DNA from 2 places in the Streptococcus sp. NLAE-zl-C503 genome. Region 2 is predicted to be linked to the other one. Evidence: predicted binding sites of a transcription regulator. Region 2 holds the regulator's gene; the other holds the start of a gene.

Region 1 (5,177 bases), on a different contig from region 2:
CATGTCATCTAAACACAAAAGGAACCAGCTTTTAGCTAGTTCCTTCTTTTTTTATTCTCAAAATCTTGAGTTAGGCTTTTTCACGAATGACCAAAACGCCATCTTCCATATCTGCTTCCAAATGTTTGACATCTAGATGATCCAAGTGGAAGTCCGTCACCTTATCACGAATTTGTTGTTCAACCACGCGACGGAGAGGACGAACACCCATAACTTCGTCATAACCTTCTTCTGTGATAAAGTCCTTAGCTGCTTGGCTGACTTCCAAATCAATGTCTTTCTTAGCCAAGGTTTGGTTAACTTCAGCCAACATCAAGTCCACAATCTTAGAAAGGTCTTCCTTATTCAAGTGTGAGAACTCGATAACTGCGTTAAAGCGGTTAAGGAACTCTGGACGGAAGAATGGTTTCAAACGATCCATCAACTCTGGTTTGTCCGCATCTTCGGTCAAGTTGGCTTCATAGCCAAATCCAGCATTTGACGTTGCGATAATGACCGTGTTCTTGAAGTTCACTGTATTTCCTTGACCATCAGTTAAACGACCATCATCCAAGACTTGGAGGAGAAGGGTGATTACTTGAGGATCAGCCTTTTCAATTTCGTCCAAGAGAATGATAGAGTATGGATTGCGACGAACACGTTCTGTCAAGGTATTGCTATTGTCATCATAACCCACATAACCGGCTGTTGTACCGATCAATTTAGATACGGCTGTGCGGTCACTGTATTCAGACATATCCAAACGGATAATTGCATCCTTCGTTCCAAACATATCGAGCGCCAATTGCTTAGCAAGTTCTGTCTTACCAACCCCAGTAGGACCTACAAAGAGGAAGCTACCGATTGGGCGATTGCCTTCATCAAAACCAGCACGGTTACGACGGATAGCACGAGCTACAGCTTCAACCGCCTTGTCTTGGCCGATAACCTTGTGTTCCAAGCGATGAGCCATATCTTTCAAACGTTCGATATCTGATGCTCCCATTTGTGAAACTGGGATACCTGTCATTCGTTCCACAGATTCAGCCACATCGTTGATGCTTGCAGTCACTTTCATGTCTTCTGTGTGGTTTTCGACTTTTTTCTCTAATTCTGCAATACGTGTTTTGGCATTGAGAGCTGCTTCAAAATCTTCTGCCTCAACTGCTTTTTCTTGCTTGTCTTTTTCTGCCTCAATTTCCCGTTCAACAGCATGCACATCTGTTACAGGATGTTGAGCTGCCAAGTGAGCAGCCGTTACGTCCACAAGGTCAATAGCCTTATCTGGCAAGCTACGTTGAGGAATGTATTGAATCGAATAATCCACTGCTGCTTTCAAGACTTCGTCTGGCAAGATGACATTGTGGTGTTGTTGATAGAGGTCACGAATCCCTTGAAGGATTTTAAAGGTATCCTCTGCTGAAGGAGCATTGACCTTGACTTCGTTGAAACGACGAGCAAGAGCTGCATTTTTCAAGATGGTGTTACGGTATTCGTCTTGAGTTGTCGCTCCAATAACGGTCAATTCACCACGAGAGAGAGCTGGCTTGAGAATGTCCGCAAGCCCTTTAGAACCACTGTCTCCTCCGATTGAGCCAGCGCCAAGGATTTGGTGAATTTCATCAAAGAAGAGGATAATATTCCCTGCTTCTTTTACTTCATTGACTAGATTTTGAACGTTTTCTTCAAAGCTACCACGGTATTGAGTTCCAGCCTCAAGACCTGAGATATCAATAGAAATAATTTCCTTGTTCTTGATGGCAGCCGGAACATCTCCATTCACAATCGCTTGTGCTAGACCTTCGACAACGGCTGTCTTACCAACACCTGCATCTCCGACTAGAACAGGATTATTTTTCGTACGACGTGAGAGAATTTCAGATGTTTCTTGAATTTCCTTGTTTCGTCCGATTACAGGATCTAGCTTGCCCTCACGAGCTTCCGCTGTCAAGTTACGACCTAGTTTAGCAAGGACACCGTCTTGTTTCATACCTGAAGCGTGGTGCTGCATTTGCGCATCAGATTCTGCATTTCCTGGTAATTTCCCCGTTGCACGATACTGAGCGAATTCCTCAGGTGTCACTTCTCGTCCATTAATCAAGTAGCGACGGTTTTCAGAACTGTATCCTCGCATACCACCCATCAATTGGTTAAATAAATCATCCATATTGTTAAAGTTATTAAAGTTGTTGTTCATATTCTTTACCTCGTTTATTGTTAATTAATTGCAATCTCTGATATTGACTATCTTTGACCTTTCTTTTAAAAAATTTAGACTAGCTAACTAGCTACCCTACGTATAATTCCTGGTTTTTCTTTTTTAAATAAGCCTTTTATCATCTTCTTTTCAAAATCTGTTAGATTTAACATAGGCCTCACCCCTTTCTAGGGTATCTATCGTACATTTTCAAGAAATAGAATCATTGAAAATGAAGTTTTCTAAGGAATTCATTTTCCTTATGTTTCTACTATACCACATTGGTCAGTAAAAGTCAATAGTTTTTGACCAAATTTGACTATTTTTTAAAAAATTTTTAATCATACAAAAAGCCAGTCATATCGACTGGCTTTCTTTCTATTTCAATTGAATCTTAGCTCAATGCGTCATCCATTGAAAGAACTTCGTGGAAGACACGTTGTGTCAATTCAGTTTTTTGTTCTGGTGTAAGGTATTTAGTATTTACACAGTATCCAGAGATACGTACGATTACGTCTTCACCTGACATGATCTTTTCGTAAACATCGTTCAAGTCCATAACGTTCAAGTTAACGTGTTGTCCACCGTTTTCGAAGTAACCATCAAGGATTGTTACTAAGTTATCAACTTGTTCGTCACGAGTCTTACCAAGAGCACGAGGTGATACTTGAGTTGTCAATGAGATACCGTCAGCTGCGTAACTGAAGTCAAGGCTCGCAAGTGAGTTCAAGTTTTGCAACCATCCACCTTTAGCTTTGTTAGATGGGTTAGCACCTGGTGAGAAGAATTCAAGTTTAGATAAGTTTACAGAACCATCTTCGTTGAGGTATACACCCTTGTGGACTGGTGAGTTACCAGTTTGTTTAGAGTAAGCAACGTTAGATGTGATTGTCAAAAGTGATACTGTAGCTTCTGCGTCTTTGTATAGTTTGTGGCTACGTAGACGAGTTGTGTAAGCTTCGATCAACCATTCTGCCAATTCGTTTGAACGTGGGTCATCTTCACCCCAACGTGGGTATTCACCGATTGTTTCGTAATCGTAGATGTAGCCATTTTCATCACGGATCGGTTTAACCGTAGCGTATTTAATCGCTGACAATGTATCAACAGTGTTTGCAAATCCACAGATACCGAATCCCATGTTGGCACGTTGTTTAGTTGGCAAGAAGGCCATTTGAACAGCTTCGTAGTTGTACTTGTCAGTCATGTAGTGGATGATGTTCAAAGCATCTACGTAAGTGTCAGTCAACCAATCAAGAGATTTTTCAAAGTTGGCTTTAACTGATTCGAATTCAAGAACTTCGTCACAGATAGGATCGATGTCAAATACTTTGTAGTCTTTGTGAACATCGTCGTAACCACCGTTCAAACCAGTAAGAAGGGCTTTAAGAACGTTTACACGAGCACCGAAGTACTGGATGTTGTGGCGTTGATCTTCGTTTTCTGGGTCAAGTGGTGACACACAGCATGAGATACAGCTCATTTCTCCGTATCCGTCTTTAGCCATTGTCGTTACACCTTCGTATTGGATAGAAGAGTGTTTGTGGCTCATATGCATACAGTAGCGACGGAAGTTGTATGGCAATTTATCAGTCCAAAGAACTGTCAAGTTTGGCTCTGGAGAGTTACCGATATTGTCAAGAGTGTTCAAGAAACGGTAGTCCATCTTAGTAACACGGTGACGACCGTCGTTACCCATACCAGCCATAGAAGTTGTGATGAAAGTTGGGTCACCTGAGTACAATTGGTCATAAGCTTTTGTACGAGCAAATTTAACTGTACGAAGTTTCATAACGAAATCATCAACGAATTCTTGGATTTCTGATTCAGTAAATGTACCACGAGCAAGGTCACGTTCTGCAAAGATGTCCAATACGATTGGCACACGTCCGAGAGATGTAGCAGCACCGTTGATAACACGGCAGACAGCCATGAAGGCGATGTTAACCCATTGGATCGCTTCTTTAACGTTCATCGCTGGTTTGCGAACATCAACTCCGTAAAGGTCACCCAAGCGAACAACTTGTTGCAATGCTTGGTATTGAAGATTTACTTCTTCACGAAGACGGATTGTTTCTTCATCAATTTCTTTAATTGCATTCCAGTCGTTAACTTTTTCTTGCATTAAATAGTCTGCACCGTAAAGAGCAAGACGTGCGTAAACACCGATGATACGTCCACGTGAGTATGCATCTGGAAGACCAGTTACAGTGTGAGCGTGACGAGCACGACGAATGTTTGAAGTGTAGGCACGGAAGATACCGTCGTTAACTGTTGTTACGTATTTAGTAAAGATTTCGTGAACAGCTGGGTCTGGTTCGTATCCATTTTCTTTCAAAGTCGTTTCAGCCATACGGATACCACCTTTTGGCATGAAGTTCAATTTGAAGAGTTCATCGTTTTGGATACCAAAGATCAATTCGTTTTCTTTGTCGATAAATCCTGCAGGGATATCAGCAATAGAAGTTGGACGAGTGTCCATTGGGAAACGAGTTTCTTCGTAGTGAGCCTTAGTTTCTTCTACAATTTTTTTAATGTGAAGTGAACGTTCTGTTGGGCCAGCAAGGAAACTTTCATCTCCATCATAAGGTGTGTAGTTAGCTTGAACGAAGCGAGATACGCTTGCTTTTTCTTTCCAATCTACGCCTTTGAAGCCTTCCCAAGCTTTATCAAAAATGTCTTGTGCTTCAACAACTGTCTTAACAACCATGTTAATGTCCTCATTTTTCTTTCTAGTAACAGTCATCTGTTACATTCATGAGACCAGTATACCATACTGTAACCGATTTCAACAAGCGAAAAAAGGCTTCTTTATCACTTTCTTTTCTAATACAGTCTGTTTTTCGACGCAATCTGTATTATATTTTTGAAAGTCGGGTTGAACTTTCCCATTTTTTCAGAAAAAAGGGTATAATAAATAGAAAATGACATTAGAAAGGAAGCAAAATGCTCATATTTCCATTGATTAATGATTTGTCCAGAAAAATCATCCATATCGACA
Region 2 (5,177 bases):
ATCAGGAATCATCTCACGTAAATCTGACAATGTCACTAGTCCAAAAGACTTGGTTGGCAAGAAATATGGAACCTGGAATGACCCGACTGAGCTTGCTATGTTGAAAACCTTGGTAGAATCTCAAGGCGGAGACTTTGAGAAGGTCGAAAAAGTACCAAACAACGACTCAAACTCCATCACACCGATTGCCAATGGCGTCTTTGACACTGCTTGGATCTACTACGGTTGGGATGGTATCCTTGCCAAATCTCAAGGCGTAGATGCTAACTTCATGTACTTGAAAGACTATGTCAAGGAGTTTGACTACTACTCACCAGTCATCATCGCAAACAACGACTATCTCAAAGACAACAAAGAAGAAGCTCGCAAAGTTATCCAAGCTATCAAAAAAGGCTACCAATATGCCATGGAACATCCAGAAGAAGCTGCAGATATCCTCATCAAGAATGCTCCCGAACTCAAGGAAAAACGTGATTTCGTTATCGAATCTCAAAAATACTTGTCGAAAGAATACGCAAGCGACAAGGAAAAATGGGGACAATTTGACGTAGCTCGCTGGAATGCCTTCTACAAATGGGATAAAGAAAATGGTATCCTTAAAGAAGACTTGACAGGCAAAGGCTTTACCAATGAATTTGTGAAATAATGACAGAAATTAGACTAGAACACGTCAGTTATGCCTATGGTCAAGAGAGGATTTTAGAGGATATCAATCTGAAAGTGACTTCAGGTGAAGTGGTTTCTATCCTAGGTCCAAGTGGTGTTGGAAAAACCACCCTCTTTAATCTGATCGCTGGGATTTTAGAAGTTCAGTCAGGGCGAATTGTCCTTGATGGCGAGGAAAATCCCAAGGGGCGCGTTAGTTATATGTTGCAAAAGGATTTGCTCTTAGAACATAAGACGGTACTTGGCAATATCATCTTGCCCCTCTTGATTCAAAAGGTGAATAAGGTAGAAGCCATTGCCCGAGCGGATGAAATTCTTGCGACCTTCCAGTTGACAGCCGTAAGGGACAAGTATCCTCATGAACTCAGCGGAGGGATGCGTCAGCGTGTGGCCTTACTCCGCACCTACCTTTTCGGGCACAAACTCTTTCTCTTAGACGAGGCCTTTAGTGCCTTGGATGAGATGACCAAGATGGAACTTCACGCTTGGTATCTGGAGATTCACAAGCAACTGCAGCTGACTACTTTGATCATCACACACAGTATCGAGGAAGCCCTCAACCTCAGTGACCGCATCTATATTCTAAAAAATCGGCCTGGACAGATTGTTTCTGAAGTTAAACTAGATTGGTCCCAGAGCGAAGACAAGGAAGTCCAAAAAATTGCCTATAAGCGTCAAATCTTAGCGGAATTGGGATTAAATACTTAGAAAAATAGGGAGTTGGTGAAGATTATTCTTTACTTGCTCCCTTTTCCTTTAAAAAAATCAAAAATTTCGGTATAATAGTCAAAGATAGTCAAGGTTCAAAGAAGGAGTTTGATTTACTATGAGATTTAAAAATACATCAGATCATATCGAAGCCTATATCAAGGCGATTTTAGACCAATCTGGTATCGTGGAATTGCAGCGGAGCCAGTTGGCAGATACCTTTCAGGTTGTGCCGAGTCAGATCAACTATGTCATCAAGACACGTTTTACTGAAAGCAGAGGTTACTTGGTTGAGAGCAAGCGGGGTGGCGGAGGCTACATTCGCATAGGCCGGATTGAGTTTTCCAATCATCATGAGATGCTCCGCGATTTGCTTTACTCGATTGGTGAGCGAGTTAGTCAGGAGATTTACGAGGATATTCTCCAGCTTTTGGTGGAGCAGGACTTGATGACCAAGCAGGAGATGACCTTGCTGACTTCAGTAGCAACGGATCGTGTCCTAGGGGAAGAATCCTCAGTTGTCCGTGCCAATATGCTCCGACAGCTATTACAAGAGGTAGATAGAAAAGAGAAGTAAGATGAACTATTCAAAAGCATTGAATGAATGTATCGAGAGTGCCTACATGGTTGCAAGCCATTTTGGAGCCCGTTACCTGGAGTCTTGGCATTTATTGATTGCCATGTCCAATCACAGTTACAGTGTGGCAGGTGCGACTCTAAATGATTATCCTTATGAAATGGACCGTTTAGAAGAGGTTGCGTTGGAACTGACTGAAACGGACTATAGCCAAGACGAAACCTTTACGGAATTGCCTTTTTCTCATCGTTTGGAGCTTCTCTTTGCAGAAGCAGAGTATGTGGCCTCAGCGGTCCACGCAAAGGTGCTAGGGACAGAGCATGTCCTCTATGCGATTTTGCATGACGGCAATGCCTTGGCAACTCGCATCTTGGAGAGAGCAGGATTTTCTTATGAAGACCAGAAAGATCAGGTCAGAATTGCTGCTCTTCGTCGCAATTTAGAGGAGCGTGCTGGCTGGACTAGAGAAGATCTTAAGGCTTTACGTCAACGCCATCGCACGGTATCTGACAAGCAAAATTCCATGGCAAATATGATGGGTATGCCTCAGAATCCAAGTGGCGGTCTCGAGGACTACACGCATGACCTGACGGAGCAAGCGCGCTCTGGCAAGTTAGAGCCAGTTATCGGTCGTGACAAGGAAATCTCACGTATGATTCAGATTTTGAGTCGAAAGACCAAGAACAATCCTGTCTTGGTTGGAGATGCTGGTGTCGGGAAAACAGCTCTAGCCCTTGGCCTTGCTCAGCGTATTGCTAGTGGGGATGTACCTGCGGAAATGGCCAAGATGCGCGTTTTGGAGCTTGATTTGATGAATGTCGTTGCGGGAACACGTTTCCGTGGAGATTTTGAAGAGCGTATGAACAACATCATCAAGGATATCGAGGAAGATGGCAAAGTGATTCTCTTTATTGATGAACTTCACACCATCATGGGATCTGGGAGTGGTATTGACTCGACTCTGGATGCGGCCAATATCTTGAAACCAGCCTTGGCTCGTGGAACTTTGAGAACGGTTGGTGCAACCACTCAGGAAGAATACCAAAAGCACATCGAAAAAGATGCGGCCCTTTCTCGTCGTTTTGCCAAAGTGACAATTGAAGAGCCAAGTTTAGCTGACAGCATGACCATTTTGCAAGGTTTGAAGGCGACTTATGAGAAACACCACCGTGTGCAAATTACAGATGATGCTGTCGAAACGGCTGTTAAGATGGCGCATCGTTACTTGACTAGTCGTCACTTGCCAGACTCTGCTATCGACCTCTTGGATGAGGCGGCAGCAACTGTGCAAAACAAATCCAAGCATGTGAGAATGGACGAATCCGACTTGAGTCCAGCTGACAAGGCCTTGATGGATGGTAAGTGGAAACAAGCAGGCCAGCTAATCGCAAAAGAGCAGGAAGTGCCTGTCTATAAAGACTTGGTTACAGAGTCTGATATTTTGACCACCTTGAGTCGCTTGTCAGGTATCCCAGTCCAAAAACTGACTCAGATTGACGCTAAGAAATACCTGAACCTGGAAGCTGAATTGCATAAACGTGTCATCGGTCAAGATCAAGCAGTTTCAAGCATTAGCCGTGCCATTCGCCGCAATCAGTCAGGGATTCGCAGTCACAAGCGTCCGATTGGTTCCTTTATGTTCCTAGGACCGACGGGTGTCGGAAAAACTGAATTAGCCAAGGCTCTGGCAGAAGTTCTTTTTGACGACGAATCAGCCCTTATCCGCTTTGATATGAGTGAATATATGGAGAAATTTGCAGCTAGCCGTCTCAATGGAGCTCCTCCGGGCTATGTGGGCTACGAAGAAGGTGGGGAGTTGACCGAGAAGGTTCGCAACAAACCCTACTCAGTGCTCCTCTTTGACGAGGTAGAAAAGGCCCACCCAGACATCTTTAATGTTCTCTTGCAAGTCTTGGACGACGGTGTCTTGACAGATAGCAAGGGACGCAAGGTGGACTTTTCAAATACTATTATCATCATGACGTCAAACCTTGGTGCGACAGCCCTTCGTGATGATAAGACTGTCGGATTTGGGGTCAAGGACATTCGTTTTGACCAAGAAAATATGGAAAAACGGATCTTTGAAGAGTTGAAAAAAGCTTATCGACCAGAGTTTATCAACCGTATTGATGAAAAGGTGGTCTTCCATAGTTTGGATAGCGAACACATGCAGGAAATTGTCAAGATCATGGTTAAACCATTGATTGCTAGCCTGGCAGAGAAGGGCATCGACTTGAAACTACAAGCTTCGGCACTGAAGTTGCTAGCTAGTCACGGTTACAATCCAGAAATGGGAGCTCGCCCACTTCGCAGAACACTGCAAACAGAGGTGGAAGACAAGTTGGCAGAGCTCCTCCTCAAGGGAGAACTGGTAGCAGGTAAGACTCTCAAGATTGGTGTCAAAGCTGGTCAATTAAAATTTGATATTGCTTAAAAATGGAGAATCAGGAGCAATCCTGATTCTTTTTTCTACTTTTTTATAAAAAATGATAAAAAACTATTGACAAAATAAAAATATAAGATATAATAAAAACATAGAAAACAAAAATATCAAAAACTATAAAAAGGTAAAACATTTATGAAAAAGAAAACTGCAGTGGTATTTGGGACCTTTGCCCCTCTCCATCAGGGGCATATCGATTTAATCCAGCGAGCAAAGCGTCAGTGTAATCAGGTCTGGGTAGTCGTTTCAGGCTATGAGGGAGACCGAGGGGAGCAGATAGGCTTAACGCTTCAAAAACGATTTCGCTATATCAGAGAGGCTTTTCGTGATGACGAGTTGACCTCTGTCTGCAAGTTAGATGAAACTAAGCTTCCTCGTTACCCTATGGGCTGGCAGGAGTGGCTGGATCAGATGTTATCGGAGATTTCCTACGATGAAGCCCAGCAAGAACTGATCTTTTTTGTGGGAGAACGTGGCTACCAGCAAGAATTATCTAATCGTGGCTTTGAGACCGTTTTGCAAGAAAGAAAGTTTGGTATCTCAGCGACTATGATTCGAGAAAATCCAAGCAAATATTGGAAATACATCGCTCAACCCTTCCGTCGTCAGTTTACAAAGAAAGTGTTGATTATGGGAAGTGCCAGCAATGGGAAGACCACTTTAGCAAAGGATTTGGCAAGGTATTACGATGTGCCCGTTAGTCTGGAATACGCGCGTGAGTACCAGATCAAAAACAATGTCCGCGACGATGAATTGACTCCAAAGGATTACTATTATCTCCTG

What was found. The regulator CtsR, encoded in region 2, represses protease genes until heat stress. The targets are predictions, from matches to a motif close to TTGGTCAAAAAAGGTCAAANA.
Region 1: BLS46_RS07825 (ATP-dependent Clp protease ATP-binding subunit) is a predicted target of CtsR. The motif match lies at 2,217-2,237, and genes of this name have one in related genera.

Annotation. Positions count from the first base shown of each region.
Region 1 is NZ_FNJT01000004.1:104,630-109,806, forward strand. It holds gene BLS46_RS07820 (S-ribosylhomocysteine lyase) at 1-12, shown strand, start outside; gene BLS46_RS07825 (ATP-dependent Clp protease ATP-binding subunit) at 71-2,176, opposite strand; gene pflB (formate C-acetyltransferase) at 2,571-4,886, opposite strand; gene dinB (DNA polymerase IV) at 5,123-5,177, shown strand, end outside.
Region 2 is NZ_FNJT01000002.1:355,085-360,261, reverse strand. It holds gene BLS46_RS05935 (ABC transporter substrate-binding protein) at 1-646, shown strand, start outside; gene BLS46_RS05930 (ABC transporter ATP-binding protein) at 646-1,374, shown strand; gene BLS46_RS05925 (CtsR family transcriptional regulator) at 1,493-1,951, shown strand; gene BLS46_RS05920 (ATP-dependent Clp protease ATP-binding subunit) at 1,953-4,385, shown strand; gene BLS46_RS05915 (AAA family ATPase) at 4,530-5,177, shown strand, end outside.